Regions from separate parts of the Arthrobacter paludis genome, predicted to be linked through region 1. Evidence: riboswitches for the same ligand, from Rfam matches in the RefSeq annotation. Region 1 holds a riboswitch; each other region holds the start of a gene.
What was found. A riboswitch is a leader RNA that binds a small molecule or an ion and turns the genes downstream of it on or off. The one in region 1 is predicted to bind S-adenosylmethionine.

Region 1 (5,148 bases):
TGTCGTCCGGCTCGTCATGGGCGGCGCTGCCGCAGGGGGCGGCGGGCGGTGTCGCTGGTGCGGGGACCGCTGTGGAAACCGAGGTCCTTCGGCGAGAGGTCGCGGGCGGCGATGCAGAGCATGGGCTGGACCCCGGGGAACCGGCCGCTGCCGATACCCGGGCGGGCTCTGCCGGCGGGGCGCATCTCGTCGGATACGGACCCCTCGACACGGATACCGCCCTCGCGCTGGCCGCCTCCGCCGCGACCTGGGACCGCCTCTATACCGGGCCCGATGGGCGCACCATCGTCGCGATGGCCGCCCGGAAGTACCGGCCGGCCGACCGGGAGCGCCGGGCCATCCGTGCCGCACTGTGCACCGGGTCTCCCGCGCCGCCCCCGGGGGGTTGCCCAGCGGCCGTCGACTGGCGAGGTCTGTTCACGCCGCCGTCGGCTCTGGCCCGTCCCAACTATGGAAGGGCCCGCTACCGACCCAGCCGCGCGCAGCAGCGGGTCCTGAAGGCCCGGCAACCCACCTGCAGCGTCGGCGGCTGCAACATGCCGGCCCGCGAGAACGACCATGCCATCGAGTGGGCCGCGGGAGGGGAGACCAGCCTGGACAATCTCCACCCCGACTGCGCCCGCCACCATGCACTGGACACCGCCGGACTCATGCGCTCCACGCCGCTCGGCGGCGGCGCCATCGAGTTCACCACCGTCACGGGCCGGCGCCACATCACCGCGCCGGAGATCCCTTGGGCCATTCACGGGCCACCGCCTCCGCGCGAACCAGCCCCGGCTGCGGAGTCCCCACGGGCCATCCCCGTCGATCCCCACTCGGAAAAGGTCTGGGCCTACGGCCTCGAAGACCTCCGCCGGGGTGTCGCCGCGAGGGAGGCCGCTGCCGCTTCGCCGGTCAAGCCACACGAGGGACCATCGGACGACGACGTCCCGCCGTTCTGAACGCGGAGCCCGCCGCCGATCAGCCATGGCATCCGCCCCGGACGGAGCGACCCCGGACGGAGCGACCCCGGGCGGAGCGTCCCGGGGGCGGAGCGTCCCGGGCGCACGCGCCGGCGGGCGCTCAGTACCGGGAGAGTAGTTGCTCCATCTGGGCGATCTCCTCGCGGTGGTGGTCGACCATCTGCCGGGCCAGCCCGACGGCCTGGTCGTTGAACCCATCGCTCACCTGCTGCTGGGCCATCGCGACGGCACCCTGGTGGTGCTCGATCATTCCGGCGAGGTAGATCCGTTCGGCCTCGCCGGCCGGGGCGTCGCGGAGCCGGTCCATCTCCTCGTCGGAGAGCAGGCCCTCCATGGAGCGCTGAAGCCCGTCGGTCGCCTGCTGCGGGGAGGTCGATTCGCCCTGGGCCTTCAGCCACGCGCCCAGTTGCTCGGCCTGGCTGGAGTGGTTGGCGCCGACCTGCCGGGCCACGTCCTCCACGTCGTCGTCGATCCCCGGCTTGGCGAGGAGGATGTCGGTCATTTCGATGCCCTGCTCGCGGTGCGGGAGCATCGTCTGCGCGAAGAGTGCGTCCTCCGGGCTGTGGTCCGTGGCGCTGTCGATGGCCTCCGTTGCTGCGGCGGGGGCGGGCTCGGGGGACGGGGCGGAACAACCGGCCAGCGCCAACGCGAGTGCGGCGGCTGCGGCCGGAAGGGCGGCGGAAAGCTTCGGCATGGGTTCCTTCGACGGGGGCGGGGATGTTCCCTCACCCCCCGTGGGAACGCCCCACAGACTATCCGTCCACCGACCGCGCATCCGCGTTCACCCACGGCGTGGCGAAGATCTGGCACTCACATCAGGAGAGTGCTAATCTCATAACAGTTGAGTCGGAGAGACTCAACTCTAGGGACGCCCTAGGAAGACCACGACAAGGCACCCCGGTGCCGCGAAAGGGAGTTGATCGCAATGGCCACCATGTTCGACCCGTTCCGCGAGCTCGACCGCGTTGCGGGCGCCCTCCTCGAGGGGCGCAGCGCCCTGCGGGAGATGCCGATGGACCTGTTCCGCCAAGGGGACCACTACGTCCTCAGCGCCGACCTGCCCGGCATCGATCCGGACTCCGTCGACATCGACGTCGACGGCCAGCTCCTGACCATCCGGGCCGAGCGCACGCTCAACGCCGACGAGGACGTCCAGTGGATCACCCGGGAGCGCCGCGGAGGCAGCTTCGTGCGGCAGCTGAGCCTGGGCCAGGGCCTGGACACTGAGAACATCGCGGCCCACTACGACCGCGGCGTGCTCAGCGTGACCATCCCGGTCCAGGAAACTGCCAAGCCCCGCAAGATCGCCGTCCAGGCCGGCACCCCGGCCGAGACGATCGAGGGCAAGACCGGCGGCCGGCAGCGCTCCGTCGAGGCGTAGCCCCGCCTCCGGGCGCGGGCGCGCGCCCGCAAGCGGCGCCCGCCCGCGCCCGGGCCCTCACGCGCAGCGGCCCCCGCCCGAGCCCTCACGCGCAGCGGCGCCGGGACACCACCCAACGTGGCGTCCCGGCGCCGCCGGCGTTCCGGGTCAGGCCTTGGCGACCTCCACGGAGACGGGTACCGGGTTGCGGAACAGGTCCAGCACCGGGCAGTGCTCGTCGACGGTCCGCTGCAGTTCCTCGTAGCGCTCCCGGGGCTCGGGTCCGGTCAGGGTGACCTTGAGCCGGACGTCCGAGAAGCCGGGGCGGACGCCGTCGGCCGTGCCGAACAGGCCGCGGACGTCCAGGTCGCCCTCGGCGTCGATCGCGATGTCCTCGACGCGGATGCCCAGCTGGTGCGCGTACAGCCGGTAGACCACGACCTGGCAGGAGATGAGCGCGGCCAGCGCAGCCTCCACGGGGCTCGTGCCCTCGTCGTCGCCGGCCAGGGCCGCCGGCTCGTCGATCGTGAACTCGTGCCGGCCGGCCGTGATCCGGGTCGCGACCGAGCCGATTCCCTCTCCACGCGCCCGGAACACGAGGTCGGCGTTCCCCGGGTCCTGCCCGATGCGCTCGAACCAGTTGCGGCCCGCGGCCTCGAGCCGTTCGGCGCGGACCGTGGCCTCCTCGAGGTCGATGTCGAAGTCCGGGGTGATGGCGGTTTCGGTCATAGGTGTGCCTTTCGCTCTCCACGCGCCGCGTCCCCTGCGGCGCCGTACTTACGCGCGCCGGGCTGGCGCGCGTCGAATCGTCACCTGGGGCACCCCGCTACAGCCTGAGGGTTGCCGCCCCGCCGGCCAGGGCCTTCGCGGCAGGGACTCTTGATTCAGGGCCGATTGTGCCCTGTTTCACAATGTCGCGGCAACCGGAGGCGTCGCTGGGAGTCACGTGGGGCGCCACCGGCGCCATAGGGTGTGCGGGGGCGGACGACGGCGGCGCGCCTGAGGCGCCGGTCCGCCCGGCGACGCGCTTGGGGCGCCGGTCCGCCCACCGGCCTGCTGCGCGCTGTCCCGTCGCCCGCGCCTACGCCCAGACGATCACGAGGCGGGCGGCCTCCCTCGGCACGGTCGGATCGATGCCCGTCAGGTCGGCGAAGCGGCGCAGGCGGTTCATGAGGGTGTTCCGGTGGCAGAACACGCGCCGGCAGGCCTCGGCGACGCTTCCCGTCTCGAGGTAGGCGCGGACGGCCTCGACCAGCCGCGTGTGCTCGGCGGGTCCGCAGCCGGCAAGTGCCGAGTCGACCGGTGCGCCGAGGGGCACGCCCGCCTCAGCCAGCCGGAGCCGCGCGATCCGGGGCCACGCGTCGTCCAGCGTCGCGGCCCGCCCATCCACGGGATCGGCCAGGCCGGCCAATTCGCGCGCCAGCCGCGCCGCGGGCCAGATGCCGGCGAGCCCGTCGACCGATTCGACCAGGCCGCAGGACAGGGCCCGGACCCGCTCGGTGGTCTCGGCCGCCGCGGAGCCCGGCCGGCCCGGGGCCCAGAGGACCGTGAGGCCGTCCGCGGACGGGTGGGCCATCATGAGGACTCCCCGGCGCTCCGCCTGGGCGGCCGCGATCCGCAATCCCGAGGCCGCGTCACCGAGTGCGACGGCGACGCAGAGCGGCGTCCCGGCATCGATGCCGAGCCCCTCGGCGATCGCCTCGAGCTGGGCGGGGGTCGCCGCGGTCGGACCGAGTAGGGCCGCCAGGTGCGCCTGGCGGGCGGAGCTCTCCTCCAGTGCCATCCGCTGGCTCTCGCGCAGGTAGACCGCCTGCGTCAAGGCTGCGTACTCGTCGACGATCCGCCACACCGAGTCCGCCTGCCGCACCAGGAGCGGCGCGTCGCCGGGCCCGGCCTGACCGCGCAGCCGGTCCCACAGCACCGTGAAGTCCTGGCGGATGGCCGTCATCAGCGACGCGACCGGGATCCCTGCCCTGGCCCGCGACACCCCGACCTCCAGGGCGATGTCCTGCTGCTCCGCCTCGAGGGCCACCCGGTCGGCCCCCGGCCGCAGCCCCGCGATCAGGGCCTCGAACGACGCGGTGCCGGTCCGGCGGATCTCGCGGGCCGGAAGCGGACCGCCGCGGTAGTCCTCGAGCTCGAGGACCCGGGCGAGGAACGCGTCCGTCAACTCCTCCGCGTCCAGGCCGTCGAGCAGTTCGTTCCAGCGCCGGGCGTCGGAATCCGACAGTCCGGCTGCTTCAGGGGTCTCCAACACGGCCTCCGCGGGCAAAAATTGGGCATTTGCACACGCCAGTCTACGGAACCGGATGTGATTGGCGACACAAGAACGCGTGGGTCCAGGGCATGCTGGGTGGTGGCCGGGGCCGACCCGGCCGGCATCACCCACCACGCGTCCCGCGGAGGAGACATGGCCACCACCACCAACGCCGTTCCGGCCCACCATCTCGAGGCCGGGGCCACCCGGCAGATCTCGGAAGAGGAGGCGCGGAAGGTCACCCTCGGCGCCCTGCTCGGTACCGCCATGGAGTGGTACGACTTCTTCCTGTTCAGCGCGGCGGCCGCGCTGGTCTTCAACGTCCAATACTTCGCCAACGAGAACGCGACGGCGGCCGCCCTGGCCTCCTTCGCCACGTTCGGCGTCGGCCTCGTGGCCCGTCCCCTGGGCGGCATGTTCTTCGGGGCCCTCGGCGACCGGATCGGCCGCCGCCGCGTCCTGATGATCACGATCGTGGGCATCGGCCTCGTCACCGGGCTGATCGGCCTGCTCCCCACCTACGCGGCCATCGGCATCGCTGCCCCGGTCCTGCTCGTGCTGCTGCGCGT
Region 2 (5,148 bases), on a different contig from region 1:
CGCGCGCCTTCCGGACCTCCCCGGTCTGCGGGAAGGACCCGATCGTCGTGGTGGGCAGGGGCGGAAGCCCGAGCCGGGCCTGCTGCAGGGCCGCCCGCTCGTCGGCGGGCACCCGGCGGAAGTCCTCGTCCGTCAGCGCCGCGAGCCGCTGGCGGACGCGGTCCACGCGCACTCCGCCGAAGTCGGCGCGGTGGGCGCGGGCCGCGTCGGAGTCGGCGACGGCGGCGGCGATGGCGTCTCCGCCCGCGGCCAGGCCGGTCGCGAGCGAGCGGACCTCGGCGACCTTCTGGTCCGCGAAGGCCAGCCACCCGGCGAGGTGCTCCGGAAGGTTCCGCTCGGCCGCGACGTCGTGCGGCACGTGGAACAGCGACGTGGAGGTGGCCACGGAGACCCCTCCGGGAGCGGCCGCGCGCAGGCCAACCAGCACCTCCAGGGAAGCGCGCAGGTCGTTGCGCCACACGTTGCGCCCGTCGACGATCCCGGCGACGAGGCGGGTAGCGGAGGGCAGTCGCAGGTGCCGGGCGGTGGGGACGTCGCCGCGCACCAGGTCGGCGTGCACGGCCTCCACGCCGGCCCGGGCGAGGACCCCCAGCGCGGCCCCGGGCTCGGCGGGGTCGCCCGCGGTGCCGTAGCCGGTGGTGACGAACAGGGCCGGGCGGGCCCCGCCGTCGCCGGGCGCAGCGAGGGCGCGGTACGCGCGTTCCACCGGCCCGCCCTCGCCGGCCAGCGCGCCGCCCCGATCGGTCGCCAGGCCCGGCTCGTCCAACTGCACCCAGTCGGCCCCGGCCTCGGCGAGGCGGGCGAGGATGCCCCGGTAGGCGGCGACCACGTCGTCCAGCCGCGACAGGGGGTCGAACCCGTCCGGCGAGCCGTCCTCCGGCTTGGACAGCAGCAGGTAGGTGACGGGGCCGACGAGCACCGGCCGCAGGGCGACGCCGAGACCCCGGAAGCGGGCGACGATCGCCTCGAGCCGGTGGGCCAGCGGCGCGAACGGGGTCTCGGGGCCGATCTCCGGCACCAGGTAGTGGTAGTTCGTGTCGAACCACTTCGTCAGCTCCAGCGGCGGCCGCTCGGCGTCGCCGCGGGCGAGCGTGAAGTACGCGGCCGTGTCGACGGACCCGTCCTCCCCGGCGAGGTCGGCGAAGCGGCCCGGCAGGGCGCCGAGCGCCGCCGTGGCGTCGAGGACCTGGTCGTAGAGGGCGAAGTCGGCCGGGATCGAGGAGTCGTCGGTGCGCAGGCCGAGCTCGGCGAGCCGCTCCACGGTCGCGTTCTGGACGGCGCGGTCGGCGCGGTCGAGCCCCTCGGCGTCGAGCCGTCCGGCCCAGTGGGCCTCCAGGGCGCGCTTGAGCTCGCGGGTCCGGCCGATGCGCGGGTAGCCGAGGACGGTGGCGGCCGGGAAGCCGGGGGCCGGGGTCTGGTGCTGGGCGGTCATGGTTCTCTCCTGGGTGGTGTGGTGGTTGTGGTGGTGGGTCGGTCCGCCGGTCAGGCGGGGACGCCGGCGGCCCGGTGGGCCGTGCCGGCGAGTCCGAGGGCCTCGACGACGTCGAGCGATCCGCGGTGGTCGTTGAACGTGTACAGGTGGAGGCCGGGGGCGCCGTCGTCGAACGCCGCCCGGGCCAGCCGCAGGGCGGCGTCGACGCCGATGCGGCGGCGTGCGCCGTCGTCCGAGGCCGTCGCGAGCCGGTGCAGCAGCGCCGGGTCGGGGGCCAGGCCGGTGAGCTGGGCCAGGCGCTCGAGCCGCCGCTCGCTGTCGAAGGGGATGATCCCCGGCACGATCGGGATGGTGACGCCGGCGCGGCGGGCGGCCGCGACGAGGCGTCCGTAGCGGTCCGGCTCGAAGTAGACCTGCGTGATCGCGAAGTCCGCGCCGGACCGCTCCTTGGCGAGCAGCACCTCGAGGTCGTGCTGGAAGGACGGGGACTCCGGGTGGTGGTCCGGGTAGGCGGCCACGCCCACGGACAGGCGTCCGCCGGCGAGCGTGGCCCCGTGCCGCTGCTCCACGTCGCGGATCAGCTCCACGAGGTACCGGGCGAACGGCAACTCGCCCCGGTCGACCCCGGGGTCGGTGGGCAGGTCCCCGCGCAGGGCCAGGACTCCGCGCACGCCCAGGCCGAGCAGCTCCCGGACGGTCCGGTCCAGCGACCGGGTGGTCTCCCCGACGCAGGTCAGGTGCGCCACCGGGCGCAGGCGGGTCTCGTGCATGAGGTGCCTGAGGAAGTCGAGCGAGGCGCGGCGCCTGGACGGGGAACCGTTGCAGGTGACGGACACGTAGTCCGGCTGCGTGGCCTCGAGGGCCTCGACGGTGGCCTGGATCCGCTCCGGCGCCACGCCGGCCCGGGGCGGGTACAGCTCGTAGGAAAGCGACGGCGGGGCCGCCGCGGTGGTCGTGGTCATTCGTCCTCCTCGCGGGATCGCGAGGGAGTGCACGGCATCGGCGCGGGGCCCGCCCGGGCGCCGACGATGTGTCTCCATCGCTTCTGGCGGTAGCACCGTTCCCGGACCGTGGGCCCCGGATGGTTGCTGCGGCGTCGTCGAGCCAGATCTCTCGGCCGCTCTGGATGGCTGGTGGGTCCATGTCACCGCGCCGCCCGGGATGCGGCAAGTTCCCGGCGGCGGCGGCCGTCACGCGGGCGCACATGACGGATCGTGTCCCGGCGGGGCGGCCCGCGGGCGTCACACCCGGGCCGCGCCCGCGTCACATGACGGGCCCGTGACGCCCGAGGGAGGGCACGCAAAAAGGCGGGGCTCCCCTCGGGGAGCCCCGCCTATCGGTGGGGGGTGGGCGGCGCGGGCCGCCGGCGCCTCCTAGTCCAGCCCGCGCAGGTCGAGCGTCAGCGCGGTCTCGCCGCCGGCGTCGAGGACCACCGGGATGCCCCAGTCCTGCTGGTACAGGTGGCAGGCGGCGTGGTCGGGGATCTCCCCGCCGGGCTCGCCGTCGCACGCCGCGGCCCGGGCGGTGATGTGCAGGACGCCCTCGGCGACGTCGGGGTTGAGCACCAGCGTGCGGGCCAGGCCCACGGACGTGCCGGCGCCCTCGAGCAGCAGCTCCTCGGGCGAGGAGGAGATCTTCAGCTGCGTCGGGTCGCCCCAGCGGTCGTCCAGCTTCTGGCCCTTCGGCGCGGCGAAGCGGACCTCGAGGGCGTGCTGGCCGGCGGCGACGGGCGTGCGCGGGCGGGCGGTCTGCGAGGCGCCCTCGTCGACGGTCAGCGCCTCCTTCGGCAGGGGCACCCGCACGAGCTGGTGGCGGTTGGTCTCCACGACCAGCAGCACGGCCTCGCCGTCGACGGAGCCGTCCAGCAGCACGTCGGAGGGCTCGGCCAGGCCGCGGGCCAGGGTGGAGACGGTCCCCGTGGCCGGGTCGTAGCGGCGCACGGCCCCGTTGTAGGTGTCGGCCACGGCGACGGAGCCGTCGGGCAGCGCGGCGACGCCCAGCGGGTGCTGCAGGCGGGCCTGTCCGGCCTCGCCGTCGCGGAACCCGAAGTCGAACAGGCCGGTCCCGATCGCGGACGCGACGGCGTCCACGCGGCCGTCGTCGCCGAGGCGCAGCACGCGCAGCGCGCTGGTCTCCGAGTCGGCGACCCACACGTCGCCCCGGGCGTCCACGGCGAGGCCGGACGACTGGGCGAACCAGGACCCGCCGGCGGGGCCGTCGGTCAGCCCCTCCAGGCCGGTGCCGGCGAAGACCTCGAGCGCGCCGGTGGCCGGGTCGAAGGAGAAGATCTGGTGCGTGCCGGCCATGGCGACGACGACGCGCCCGGCCTTCGCGCTCCACACCACGTCCCACGGCGAGGACAGGGAGGTGTTCAGCGGGTCGGCGCCGAGGTCCCACACCCAGGCCCCGGCGTCGTTCGCGGCGTCCCCGGCGGCCCGGGCCGTTTCGACGTCCAGCAGGCGCTGGACCCCGTTGCCGGCCACCGTGACGACCTCGCCGGTGCCCAGGGAGACGCCGCGCAGGCGGTGGTTGACCGTGTCGGCGACGACGACGTCGTAGCCCACCCGGGCCGCCACGTCGGCGGGCAGCAGCGCCAGGCCCTGGGGCTCGTTGAAGCGGGCCGCGTCGGGGCCGCCGTCGGCGTGGCCCTTCGTCCCCTCGCCGATGGTGCGCACGACGGTGGACAGGTCCCCGGCCAGCTCGACGAGGCGGTGGTGGCCCGAGTCGCCGACCAGGAAGTTGCCGTTGGGCAGGGCCGCGACCTTGCCGGGGAAACGCAGGTCGCCCTCGCGCGCCGGGGGCGGCACGTAGGGGCCGGTGCCGCGGTGCAGCGTCCCCTTGGCCTCGTGCTCGGCGACGAGCTCCTCGACGAGGATGCCGAGGCCGTTGGCGTGGCCCTCCCCCGTCAGGTGGGCGGCGATGTAGCCCTCCGGGTCGATGACGACGAGCGTCGGCCAGGCGCGGGCGGAGTAGGCCTGCCACGTGTCCAGCTCCGGGTCGTCGAGGACCGGGTGGTGGATCTCGTAGCGCTCGACGGCGGCGGCCAGGGCGTCCGGGTCCGCCTCGTGCTCGAACTTCGGCGAGTGCACGCCCACGATCACCAGCTTGTCGCGGTGCTTCTCCTCGAGCGGGCGCAGCTCGTCCAGCACGTGGAGGCAGTTGATGCAGCAGAACGTCCAGAAGTCGAGGACCACGATCTTGCCGCGCAGGTCCTCGAGGGTGACCTGCTTGCCGCCGGTGTTGAGCCAGTTGCGGCCCACCAGTTCGGAGGCGCGGACCCGGTAGGAGGCGCGGACGGACTCGGTGGCTGGGGTGGGGGTGTTCATGCTGCTCCTGGACGCTGTCGGCTGACGTTCTGGTTCCAACGCCATTATCCCCGCGGCTGTTCCCGGCGCCGCCCCGGATGACGGCGGACGACGGCGGGGGCGCCGCCGTCGTCCCCCGCTACCCGCCCGCTTCGGCGAGGGTCGCGTCGAGGATGCCCGAGGCCATCTCCGCGAAACGGCCGTCGTCCAGGCCCCTGGTGCCGATGAAGGAGACCATGGCCACGTGCCCGTCCCGCTCCCCCATGAGGACCAGCGCCTGCTGCTGGAGGGCCTGGCCGTCGCGGCCGCGCGTCCACAGCAGTGCCGAGTCGACATCGGCCCCGGAGACCTCCGGCGCGGTGCTGGTCAGCGGCACCGTCTCCGGGACCACGCCGCCGTTGCCGGTCTCCT
Region 3 (5,148 bases), on a different contig from region 1:
CGCGGCATGTCCCTGCGGGGGTCGGCGGACTCCTCCGCCGCCAGCGGGACGCCCTCGATGGCCAGGAAGAACCAGATGCCGAACACCAACGAGGCCAGGACGCCGGAGAAGCCGAAGGGCAGGAACGCGCTGGAGCCGGCCGAGCCGTCGGGGACGATGTCGAAGAGGTTGGCCGCCTCGAAGTGCGGCGCCAGCCCGACGGCGGTGATGACGAGCGCGACGACGGCGATGGCGGTGATGCCGAACATGACCTTCAGGGCCTCGCCGACGCCCCAGATGTGCAGGCCGATGAAGACGACGTACGCCACGAGGTACACGGGCCAGGAGTTGGTCATGCCGAACAGCCCCAGCGCCTCGATGTAGCCGCCGATGAAGGTGGCGATGGCGGCGGGGGCGACGGCGTACTCGATGAGCACGGCCATGCCCGTGGCGAAGCCGCCGAGGGGGCCGAGGGCCCGGCGCGCGAAGCCGTAGCCGGCGCCGGCGGTCGGGAGCGTGGAGGACATCTCGGCCAGCCCGAAGACCATGCAGGTGTACATGATCCCCATGAGCACGAACGCGATGAGCAGGCCGCCCCATCCGCCCACGCCGAGGCCGAGGTTCCAGCCGGAGAAGTCGCCGGAGACGACGTAGGCGACCCCCAGCCCGGCCAGAAGGACCCAGCCCGCGGCGCCGCGTTTGAGCTGGCGGTGCTTGAGGTAGTCGTGGTCGACGCTTGCGTAATCGATGTGGGATGTCCGTGCCATGGAAGCCTCACTGCCAGCGGAGGAAGTTGGAAGATCAATGGACTGTTATTAGTCCTTTGACTGCTGACCACTGTGAGTCACGCCACCAGTGGGTGTCAATGCTTGAGCCGGAGCAGACCCATTAAAAGTTTGTTTCCACACCATTGGGGGTGCCGTTGCCGCCTGTGCGATGCTTGCACCATGTCCGAGACACCGTCCGCCGACAGCCCCGCGGCCGCCGCGTTCCGCGTCCTCGGCCAGGTGCGCCGCGGCAACGTCTTCGAGGAGACGGTCGAGCAGCTGCTGCGCGGGATGCGCCTGGGCGTCTTCGCCCCCGGGACGCGGCTGCCGGCCGAGCGGGACCTCTCCGAGGAGCTGGGGGTCTCCCGGGCCACCCTCCGGGAGGCGCTCGCAGAACTGCAGCGCGCCGGGTACATCACGATCCAGCGGGGCCGGTATGGCGGCGCCGTGGTCTCCGACCGGGCCCCTGGGCCCGGCCGGTCGCTGCGCAGCCAGGACGCGGCCCGCGTCGAGGACGTCCTCGTCTTCCGGGCCGTGGTCGAACCGGCGGCGGCGGCGCACGCCGCGATGGCGCGGCTCTCCGCCGAGCAGCGCACCGGTCTGGTCGCCGCGCTCGACGCCGTGGGCGGGGCGGACCCCACGCACTACCGGCCGCTGGACGCCAGGCTCCACGTGGCCATCGCCGAGCTCTCGGGCTCGCCCATGTTGGCGCAGGCGGTCGCGGAGGCGCGGTCCGCCACCAGCGACCTGCTCGACAGGATCCCGGTCCTCGACCCCAACATCGCCCACTCGCACGAGCAACACGCGGCGATCGTCGCGGCGATCCTCGCCGGCGACGCGGAGGCGGCGCGCGCCCGCATGGCCGAGCACCTCGAGGGCACGGCGGCCCTGTTGCGCGGGTTCCTGGAGGACGAGCGGACGCCGAACACCACGACCCGGGACTGAGCGCGCGCAACAGACCCGCAACAAAGGTCGTGCGGACGCGTCACATGACGCGGAGTGACGCGCCCTGCCCCGTCCCGTCGCCCGGAGATGGCGCCGCGTGACGCGTTGCGTCGCCCTACGGCGTCATGTGGCGGTCATGTGACGGGCGGGTGCCACGCGCACCGTCGTCGTTGGTTGAATCGGGGCACACCATCCAGAGCGGCCGAGAGATCTGGCTCGTCGACGCCGCAGCAAGGCCCCCGCAGGGGCGAGTGCTACCGCCAGAACCGATGGAGTTCCACGCGAACCGGCACGCCGCCTGGCGCCGCCGGAGTGTGCGCGGCTCCCCAGCACCAACCCGGAGGACGCCCACCATGACCACCACCGCAACCCGCCGCCGTCCGGGCGCCACACTGCTCGCGCTCGCCCTGGCCGGATCCGCGGCCCTGACCGGATGCTCCCTCAAGGAGCCCGCGGCTCCGGCCGGCGCCGCCCCCGCTGCCGGGGCAACGCCCAGCGCGGCGGCCGAGGCCACGCAAGCCGCCGCCTCCGTGCCCTCCCTCGAGGGAAAGACCGTCGGCATCGCGGCGAAGGACATCGTCCACGACTTCAGCCGGGTCGTGTACGAGGAGCTCCAGGCGCGCATCGAGGAGCTGGGTGGCACCGTCATCGCCACCCAGGCCGAGGCCCAGGACGGCAAGCACGTGACGGACGTCGAGAACCTCGTCGCCCAGCGCCCCGACGCGATCATCGTCATCCTCGGCGACGCGCAGACACTGACGCCGGCGCTGAAGAAGGTCGAGGACGCGGACATCCCCCTGTTCACGGTCGACTTCCAGTCCAAGCACAGCGTCAACAACGTCACGAGCGACAACTGGAACATCGGGACCACCCTGGCCCGGACGCTGGCCGAGGACATCGGCGGCGAGGGCCGGATCCTGGCCTTCAACGGCTTCCCCGGCGTCACGCCGTGCCGGATCCGGTACGACAGCCTCAAGCTCGTGCTTGAGGACTACCCGCAGATCGAGATCATCGAGCCCGAGCTGCAGGACAAGTACGAGGGCACCATCGAGGACGCCAAGCGCCAGATCCAGGACCAGCTGCGCCGCCTGCCCGACGGCAAGGTGGATGCCATCTGGAGCTGCTGGGACATGCCCCTGATCGGCGCCGCGCAGGCCGTCGACGCGGCCGGCCGCGACGACATCGGCCTCTACGGCGTGGACGCCGAGCCCGGCGCCCTGGACCTGATCGCCGACCCGGAGAGCTCCTTCGAGTTCACCGTCGCCCAGCAGACCCGCGAGATGGCCGCCACCTCCGCGAACAACGTCGCCCTGTACCTGGGCGGGCGGCAGGACGAGGTCCCGACCACGAGCTACCTCGAGCCCGTGTTCGTGGACAAGGACAACGTCGGGCAGGTGCGCAGTGACCTTGGCATCTGAGCCCGCGCTGCTCGCCCTGCGCGGCATCGGCAAGTCCTTCGGCCCCGCCCGCGTCCTCGACGGCGTCGACCTCACCCTGCGCCGCGGGGAGATCCTGGGCCTGGTCGGGGAGAACGGGGCCGGCAAGTCGACCCTGATCAAGGTCCTCACCGGCCTGTACGCCGCCGACGGCGGCGGCATCGAGGTCGACGGCGCCCCCGCCCGGATCGCCCGCCCCGCCGACGCCGAGGCGCTCGGGATCCGGGTCATCCACCAGGACCGGCACCTGGCCGGGCGGCTCACCGTGGCCGAGCAGCTCTACCTCGGCCACCTGCCCGGCACCGCCTGGCTGGACCGCCGCGGGCTCGAGCGCCGGGCCGCCGCCGACATCGAACGGTGCACGGGCCAGCGCGTGGACGCCGGACTGCTCGTGGACGAGCTCACCGTCGCCCAGCAGCAACTGGTCCAGATCACCCGAGCAGTGCTCGCCGAGCCGAGCGTGCTGATCCTCGACGAGCCGACCGCCCCGCTCGCCGCCGGCGAGGTCGACCAGCTCTTCGGGACCCTCCGGAGGCTTCGCGCCACCGGGGTGGGGATCGTCTACGTCTCCCACTACCTCCAAGAGCTGCGGGAGATCACCGACCGGATCAGCGTGCTGCGCAACGGCCGCAACGCAGGGGACGTCCGGCTCGGAGCCGAGGGCACCCTCGACGATGTCGTCGCGCTCATGGTCGGCCGTGCCGTCACCGAGTTCGACCACGCGCGCCAGCCTCGCGCGCCGAGGTCGGATGCCACCGCGTTGGAGACGGAGGGCCTGCGGGTTCCCGGGGCCCTGGACGGGCTCGACCTGCGGGTCCGCCCCGGCGAGATCGTCGCCGTCACCGGCCTGGTGGGCTCCGGCGTCGACTCGGTGGCCGACGCCGTGACCGGCGCGGTCCGCCGCGCCGGACGGGTGGCCGTCCACGGCCGCTCCATCCGGGACGGCGCCGACTTCGTCGCCGCGGGCGGGGCCTACGTCCCCGCGGACCGGCGCCGCGACGGGCTGCTCACCCGCCACACCGTGGCAGAGAACCTCACCGCGGCGAGCCTGCGCAGCATCAGCCGCGCCGGCGGGTTCCTCGCCCAGGCCAAGGAACGGGCGCTGGCGGCTGGTCTCGTCAAGCGGCTCGACGTCCGCCCGGCGGACGGCGCCGCCGTCGCCGGCCGCCTCTCCGGAGGCAACCAGCAAAAGGTGGTCCTGGGGCGGTGGCTCGCCACCGGCGCGTCCGTCTTCGTCCTGGACCAACCGACCTCCGGCGTCGACGTCGGAAGCCGGGCCCAGATCTACTCCCACCTCGGCGAACTGGTCGACGGCGGCGCCGCCGTCCTGGTGGTGACCGTCGACCTGGAGGAACTCGTGGGCCTCGCCGACCGGATCCTGGTCCTCCACCGGGGATCCGTCGTCGCCGAGATCTCCGGGCCGGGCGCCACCACGGACCGCATCCTCGCCCTCGCCTCCGGCGCCGAGACCACCAAGGAGCCCGCATGAGCGCCACCACCGCCATCCCCGCGCCCGGGGCCACCTCCCCGCGGACCGCGGCCGGCCGCGGCCTGCTCGCCTGGGCCGGGTACGCCGTCGTCGTTCTCGTCCTGGCCGCGTTCGCCCTCGCGTCCCCCCACTTCGCCACCCCGGGAAACGTCGGGGCCGTCCTGACCCAGGCCACCGTGTTCGCGGTCGCCGGCATCGGCCTCGCCGTCGTGATCGCGACGGGGGGCGACGACGTCCTCACGGGCGGGATCGACCTGTCCATCGGTGCGGTCGCCGGACTCGCCGGCACGGTCGCCGCCGTCGCCGCGACGGCCGGGGCCCCAGCCGGCACCGCCGTCCTGGCCGCCCTGGGGACGGCCGCGGCCATCGGCGTCGCCAACGGCGCCGCGGTGGTCCTGGGGCTGCGGCCGCTCCTGGCCACGCTGGCCACCATGGGCATCGCCTCCTCGCTCGAGCTCGTCGTCAGCGGCAACGTCAAGACGGCCCTCGAGGGCGGCCTGTTCCGCTGGCTGCGCGACGGCAGCGTCGCGGG
Region 4 (5,148 bases), on a different contig from region 1:
AGCGGACCGGCCTCCTGATGACGCTGGTCAAGAGCACCCTCGGCCGCGCCCCCGGCTGGGCCCTGCCCTACGTCATCGCCCTGGTGGCGCTGGCGGCGCACATCATGTCGGACGCGTCCCTGCTGGTCATCCCGCCGCTGGCCGCACTGGTCTTCAAGGCGGCGGGCCGGAATCCCGTGGCCGGCCTGCTCGGCTCCTACGCGATCGGCCTCGCGGCCTTCAGCTGCACGCCCTTCATCACCTCGACGGACGCCCTGCTGGCCGGCATCTCCAACGCGGCGGCGGGGCCGGTGGAGCACCTGGTGCTTCCCGTGACCCCGGTGTCCAACCTGACGCTGAACCTGGTGCTGTCCGTGGTGCTGACCATCGCCGGTGGCCTGGTCATCTCCCGGGTGCTCGAGCCGCGGCTGAACCGGATGGGCGTGGGAACGGCCCCCGTCGAGGCGGAGGCGGGGGAGGAGACGACCGAGGTGACCGCCGCGGAGCGCTCCGCGCTGCGCTGGGCCGGCCTGGCCCTGCTGGCCGTCGCCGCGGGGGTGCTCGCGCTGTCCCTGCCGGCCGGGGCCCCGCTGCGCAACGGGGACGGAGGCTTCCTTCCCGAGTCGCCGCTGCTCTCCTCCGTCGTCTTCCTCGTCTTCACCGTGCTGATCGTCCCGTCGATCGCCTACGGGGTGCGCCTGAAGAAGATCACCGGCACGCAGTCGGTGGTCGAGATGATGGGCCAGTCCGTCAGGGACGCCGCATCGTTCATCGTCGTCGCGTTCATCCTGGCGCAGTTCCTGGCCCTGTTCTCCTGGAGCGGGCTGGCGTCGTGGGTCGCCGTCAACGGGGCGCGCCTGCTGGAGGACGCCGACTTCACGGGCTACGGGGCCATCGTGGCGTTCGTCGTCGTCGTCTCAATCCTGAACCTGGTCATCGCGTCCGGATCCTCGCTGTGGACGCTCATGGCCGCGGTGTTCATCCCGATGTTCGGGCTGATCGGGTACGAGGCCGGCTTCGTCCAGGCCGTGTTCCGGGTGGGCGACTCCGCCACGCAGGCCCTGACCCCGCTCAACCCGTACCTGGTGATCATCCTCGCGTACCTGCGCCGGTACGAGCCGGACGCGGGCCTGGGCTCGCTGATCGGGCGGATGCTGCCGTTCACCGCCGTGTTCTGGGTGCTCTGGCTCGGCGTCCTCACGGTCTTCTTCCTCACCGGGACCGGCACCGGGCCCGGGATGGACATCTACACCGGCTAGAACACCACCACGGGCTTCAGTGTCGCCCCGCTGGCGCTGTCCTCGAACGCCCTGTTGATCTCGGCGACGGGATACTGCTTCACGAGCCGGTCGAACGGGAAGAGGCCGGCCCGGTGCAGGCCGATCAGCCGGGGGATGAACAGCGGCGGGTTGGAGTCGCCCTCGATGACCATGCTGATCGTCTGCCCGGAGAGCAGCTGGGTGCCGACGTCGATGGTCGCCTCGGTGCCGAGCGCGCTCGCGCCGACCAGGGCGGCGTGCCCGAGCGTGCCCATCGAGTCGGTCATGGTGCGGAAGACGGCGGCGACGCCGGTGGTGTCCACGGCGTACTGCGCCCCGCCGCCGGTGGCCTCCCGGATCTGGTCGATCTGGTCGTCGGCGCGCCCGTCGACGGTGTGGGTGGCGCCGAGCTCCTTGGCCAGTTCCAGCCGGGAGGGGACGACGTCGACGGCGACGATGGTGGTCGCGTTGGCGACGCGGGCGGCCATGACCGCGGCGAGCCCGACGGCGCCGGCGCCGAAGACGACGACGTTGGACCCGGCCTCCGGCCGGAGCACGTTCAGGACCGCGCCGGCGCCGGTCTGGATGCCGCAGCCCAGCGGGCCGAGCAGCTCGAGCGGGGCGTCGTCGTCGACCTTCACCACGCTGCGGCGGGCGACGTTCGCGGCCGAGGCGAACGCGGACTGGCCGAAGAAGTGCGAGGAGACGGGGGCGCCGCCGTCGCGCGAGAACGCAGCCGTCCCGTCGGCGCGGCGGCCGGCGAAGTTGTGGTCGTAGAACGCGGCGCAGTAGGCGGGGTGCCCGTCGCGGCAGAACCGGCAGGCGCCGCAGCTGTTGAAGCTGAGCACCACCTTGTCCCCGGGGGCGAGGTCCGCGACCCCGTCGCCGACCGCCTCGACGGTGCCCGCGCCCTCGTGGCCCAGGACGGCGGGCAGGGGAGTGGGGTACCACTGGTCGCGGACGATCGCGTCCGTGTGGCAGACCCCGCAGGCGGCGAGGCGCACCCGCACCTCGCCGGGTCGGGGGTCGTCGAGTTCGAGTTCGGCGAGCTCGAACGGGGCCTTCGGGGCGGTGGCGAGGGCGGCGGTGACCTGCATGGTGGGCTCCTTGCGCTTCGGGATGTGGTGCGGCCCACCCTAGGCGGCTGCGCCGCGGAGGCGAAGGGTGTGTCGCCGCCTGGCCGGGCCAAGCGCGGCGCTGGCCGCCCATGACCGTTCATGACGTCCCCGGGTGCGGCCCGGGCGCGTGCCCGGATACGCTTTGGGAGGAATCACGAGCGCCAACGCTGCAGAACCCTGGTTCGTTGGCCGGCAACCCTCCGACCCGTGTGGGGTGCCCCAGGTGATGATTCGGCCCGCGCCACCCGGTGGCGGGCAAGACCGGTAGCGCCCGCCCTCCCGGGGCCCGGGCGCGCCCCGAGCCGAACGAGGTCCGCATGTCCGCACCCCCGTCCGCCCCGCCCGTCCGCGTCCGCGACAAGCGCCGCGTGCTCCTCAGCGCGTTCGTCGGCACCACCATCGAGTGGTACGACTTCTATCTCTACGGCACGGCCGCCGCGCTGATCTTCAACGTCCAGTTCTTCCCGCAGGCCAGCGAAGTCGCCGGAATCATCGCGTCCTTCGCGACCCTCGCCGTCGGCTTCCTGGCCCGCCCGCTCGGCGGGATCGTCGCCGGCCGGCTCGGCGACCGGATCGGCCGCAAGGCCCTCCTCGTGGCGTCGCTGCTGCTCATGGGCCTGTCCTCGACGCTGATCGGGCTGCTGCCCACGTTCGCGTCCATCGGCTGGTACGCCGTCGTCGGCCTCGTGCTGCTGCGCCTGCTGCAGGGCCTGTCCACGGGCGCCGAGTGGGGCGGCTCCGCCCTGCTCTCCGTGGAGCACGCGCCCCGCACCCTGCGCGGCTTCTTCGGCTCGTTCACGCAGGTCGGCTCCTCGGCCGGGATGCTCCTGGCGACCGGCGCGTTCTTCGTCACGCAGAACGCCCTGACCGCGGAGCAGTTCGAGTCCTTCGGCTGGCGCATCCCGTTCCTGGCCTCCGCGGTGCTCGTCGCCGTCGGCCTGTGGATCCGCCTCGGGGTGGAGGACGCCCCCGAGTTCCAGGCCCTCAAGGCCAGCGGCGAGACCGCGCGCACGCCGGTCCGCGACGTCGTGCTCCACCACCGCCGCGCCCTGCTGGTGACCATCGGCCTGCGCCTGGCCCAGCCGGCGCTGTTCTCCACGATCACCGTCTACATGCTCACCTACCTCAAGGACGTGCGGGAGAACTCGACGGCCGGCGTCGTCGCCGTGATGGTCGCCAGCGCCATCGGCCTGGCCTCGGGCCCGCTGTGGGGCCTGGCCTCCGACCGGTTCGGCCGGCGCCGCATCGCCGTCGCCGCCGCGGTGGGCATCGGCGTGTTCGTGTGGCCGTTCTTCGCCTTCCTCGGGGCCGGCCCGCTGGCCCTGTTGCCGCTGGTCGTCATCCTCGGCCTGAACGTCCTTCACGACGCGATCTACGGGCCGCAGGCCGCCTGGTTCGCCGAGCAGTTCCCGCTGCGCGTGCGCTACACCGGGGTGTCCATGGGCTACCAGCTCGGCACGGTGGTGTCCGGCGGGCTGACCCCCGTGATCGCCGCGTCCCTGTTCGCCGCCGGCGGCCGGACCCCGTGGCTGGTCTGCGGATACCTCACGCTGCTGGCCGGGCTGTCCCTGGCCGCCGCGCTGGCCGCGAAGGACCCGGCCCAGGCGGCCCGCAGCCGCGAGCGCGCCGGCCTGGGCGCCCACGACGAGTTCGCCGACGGGCCGATCACGGGCGACGGCGGCGTCGCCGTCGCCGTCCCGGCCGGCGCCCCCGAGCCCACCCCCGCGAAGTAGGAGGAACCCGCCCATGCCCCGGCCGCTGCTGCTGAACGCGTTCGAGATGATGGTGCCCGTCCACCAGTCCCCGGGGCTGTGGCGGCACCCGGACTCCGGCGCGGCCGGGTTCGAGCGGCTGGACTACTGGGTGGACCTGGCCCGGGCCCTGGAGGACGGCGGGTTCGACGGGCTGTTCCTCGCGGACGTGCCCGGCCTGTACGACGTGTACGGCGGCGGGCCGGACGCTGCCATCCGCTCCGGAGTCCAGTACCCGCTGCTGGACCCCGTCGTCCCGGTGTCGGCGATGGCGGCCGCGACGCGCCGGCTCGGCTTCGGCATCACCGCGTCCGTCACCTACGAGGCCCCGTACCTGCTGGCCCGGCGGTTCGCGACCTTGGACCACATGACCGGCGGGCGGGTCGCGTGGAACATCGTCACGAGCTACCAGGACTCGGCCGCCCGCAACCTGGGCCTGGCCGGGCAGATCCCGCACGACGAGCGCTACGACCGGGCCGACGAGTTCATGGACGTCGTGTACAAGCTGTGGGAGGGGTCCTTCGAGCCCGGCGCCGTCCGCGCCGACGCGGAGGCCGGCGTGTTCACGGACCCGGGGAAGGTGCACGCGATCGGCCACGAGGGCCGGTACTTCTCCGTCCCCGGCCACGCCCTGGCCCAGCCCGGGCCGCAGGGCACGCCCCTGCTCTTCCAGGCCGGGGCGTCCGCGCGCGGGCAGCGGTTCGCCGTGGACCACGCCGAGGCGATCTTCTTCTCCGGCTCCTCCCCGGCCCTGGTCCGGCGCTGGGTGGACGGGGTCCGAAGCGAGCTCGAGGCGCGCGGCCGGTCAGGGGACGCCATCAGGGTCTTCGCCATGGCCACGGTCGTCGTCGCGGAGACCGACGCGGCCGCGGCCGCCAGGCTCGAGGACTACCGCCGGTACGTGGACCTCGAGGGCGCGCTGGCGCTCTTCGCCGGCTGGACCGGCGTCGACCTCTCCGGTGCCGACCCGGACGCCCCGCTCGAGTACGCCCAGACCGAGGGCAACCAGTCCGCGCTCGCCGCGTTCACCAAGCTCGACCC

Region 2: it holds a riboswitch for S-adenosylmethionine, as region 1 does, so the genes downstream of both, AC1Q5D_RS00690 (methylenetetrahydrofolate reductase) here and AC1Q5D_RS16800 (OsmC family protein) in region 1, are expected to answer to the same signal.
Region 3: it holds a riboswitch for S-adenosylmethionine, as region 1 does, so the genes downstream of both, AC1Q5D_RS14330 (substrate-binding domain-containing protein) here and AC1Q5D_RS16800 (OsmC family protein) in region 1, are expected to answer to the same signal.
Region 4: it holds a riboswitch for S-adenosylmethionine, as region 1 does, so the genes downstream of both, AC1Q5D_RS05105 (MFS transporter) here and AC1Q5D_RS16800 (OsmC family protein) in region 1, are expected to answer to the same signal.

The regions. Positions count from the first base shown of each region.
Region 1 covers NZ_JBXAEW010000025.1:5,906-11,053, forward strand. Annotated here, with positions in the region: gene AC1Q5D_RS16785 (HNH endonuclease signature motif containing protein) at 1-941, shown strand, start outside; gene AC1Q5D_RS16790 (DUF305 domain-containing protein) at 1,063-1,656, opposite strand; gene AC1Q5D_RS16795 (Hsp20/alpha crystallin family protein) at 1,888-2,343, shown strand; gene AC1Q5D_RS16800 (OsmC family protein) at 2,491-3,051, opposite strand; SAM riboswitch class IV at 3,091-3,207, opposite strand; gene AC1Q5D_RS16805 (PucR family transcriptional regulator) at 3,404-4,579, opposite strand; gene AC1Q5D_RS16810 (MFS transporter) at 4,733-5,148, shown strand, end outside.
Region 2 covers NZ_JBXAEW010000001.1:131,649-136,796, forward strand. Annotated here, with positions in the region: gene metE (5-methyltetrahydropteroyltriglutamate--homocysteine S-methyltransferase) at 1-1,432, opposite strand, end outside; gene AC1Q5D_RS00690 (methylenetetrahydrofolate reductase) at 1,483-2,394, opposite strand; SAM riboswitch class I at 2,466-2,565, opposite strand; gene AC1Q5D_RS00695 (NHL domain-containing thioredoxin family protein) at 2,806-4,758, opposite strand; gene AC1Q5D_RS00700 (hypothetical protein) at 4,877-5,148, opposite strand, start outside.
Region 3 covers NZ_JBXAEW010000017.1:52,017-57,164, reverse strand. Annotated here, with positions in the region: gene eat (ethanolamine permease) at 1-746, opposite strand, end outside; gene AC1Q5D_RS14335 (FadR/GntR family transcriptional regulator) at 927-1,691, shown strand; SAM riboswitch class I at 1,878-1,967, shown strand; gene AC1Q5D_RS14330 (substrate-binding domain-containing protein) at 2,045-3,109, shown strand; gene AC1Q5D_RS14325 (sugar ABC transporter ATP-binding protein) at 3,099-4,616, shown strand; gene AC1Q5D_RS14320 (ABC transporter permease) at 4,613-5,148, shown strand, end outside.
Region 4 covers NZ_JBXAEW010000004.1:208,395-213,542, forward strand. Annotated here, with positions in the region: gene AC1Q5D_RS05095 (AbgT family transporter) at 1-1,238, shown strand, start outside; gene AC1Q5D_RS05100 (NAD(P)-dependent alcohol dehydrogenase) at 1,235-2,335, opposite strand; SAM riboswitch class IV at 2,507-2,624, shown strand; gene AC1Q5D_RS05105 (MFS transporter) at 2,674-4,089, shown strand; gene AC1Q5D_RS05110 (LLM class flavin-dependent oxidoreductase) at 4,103-5,148, shown strand, end outside.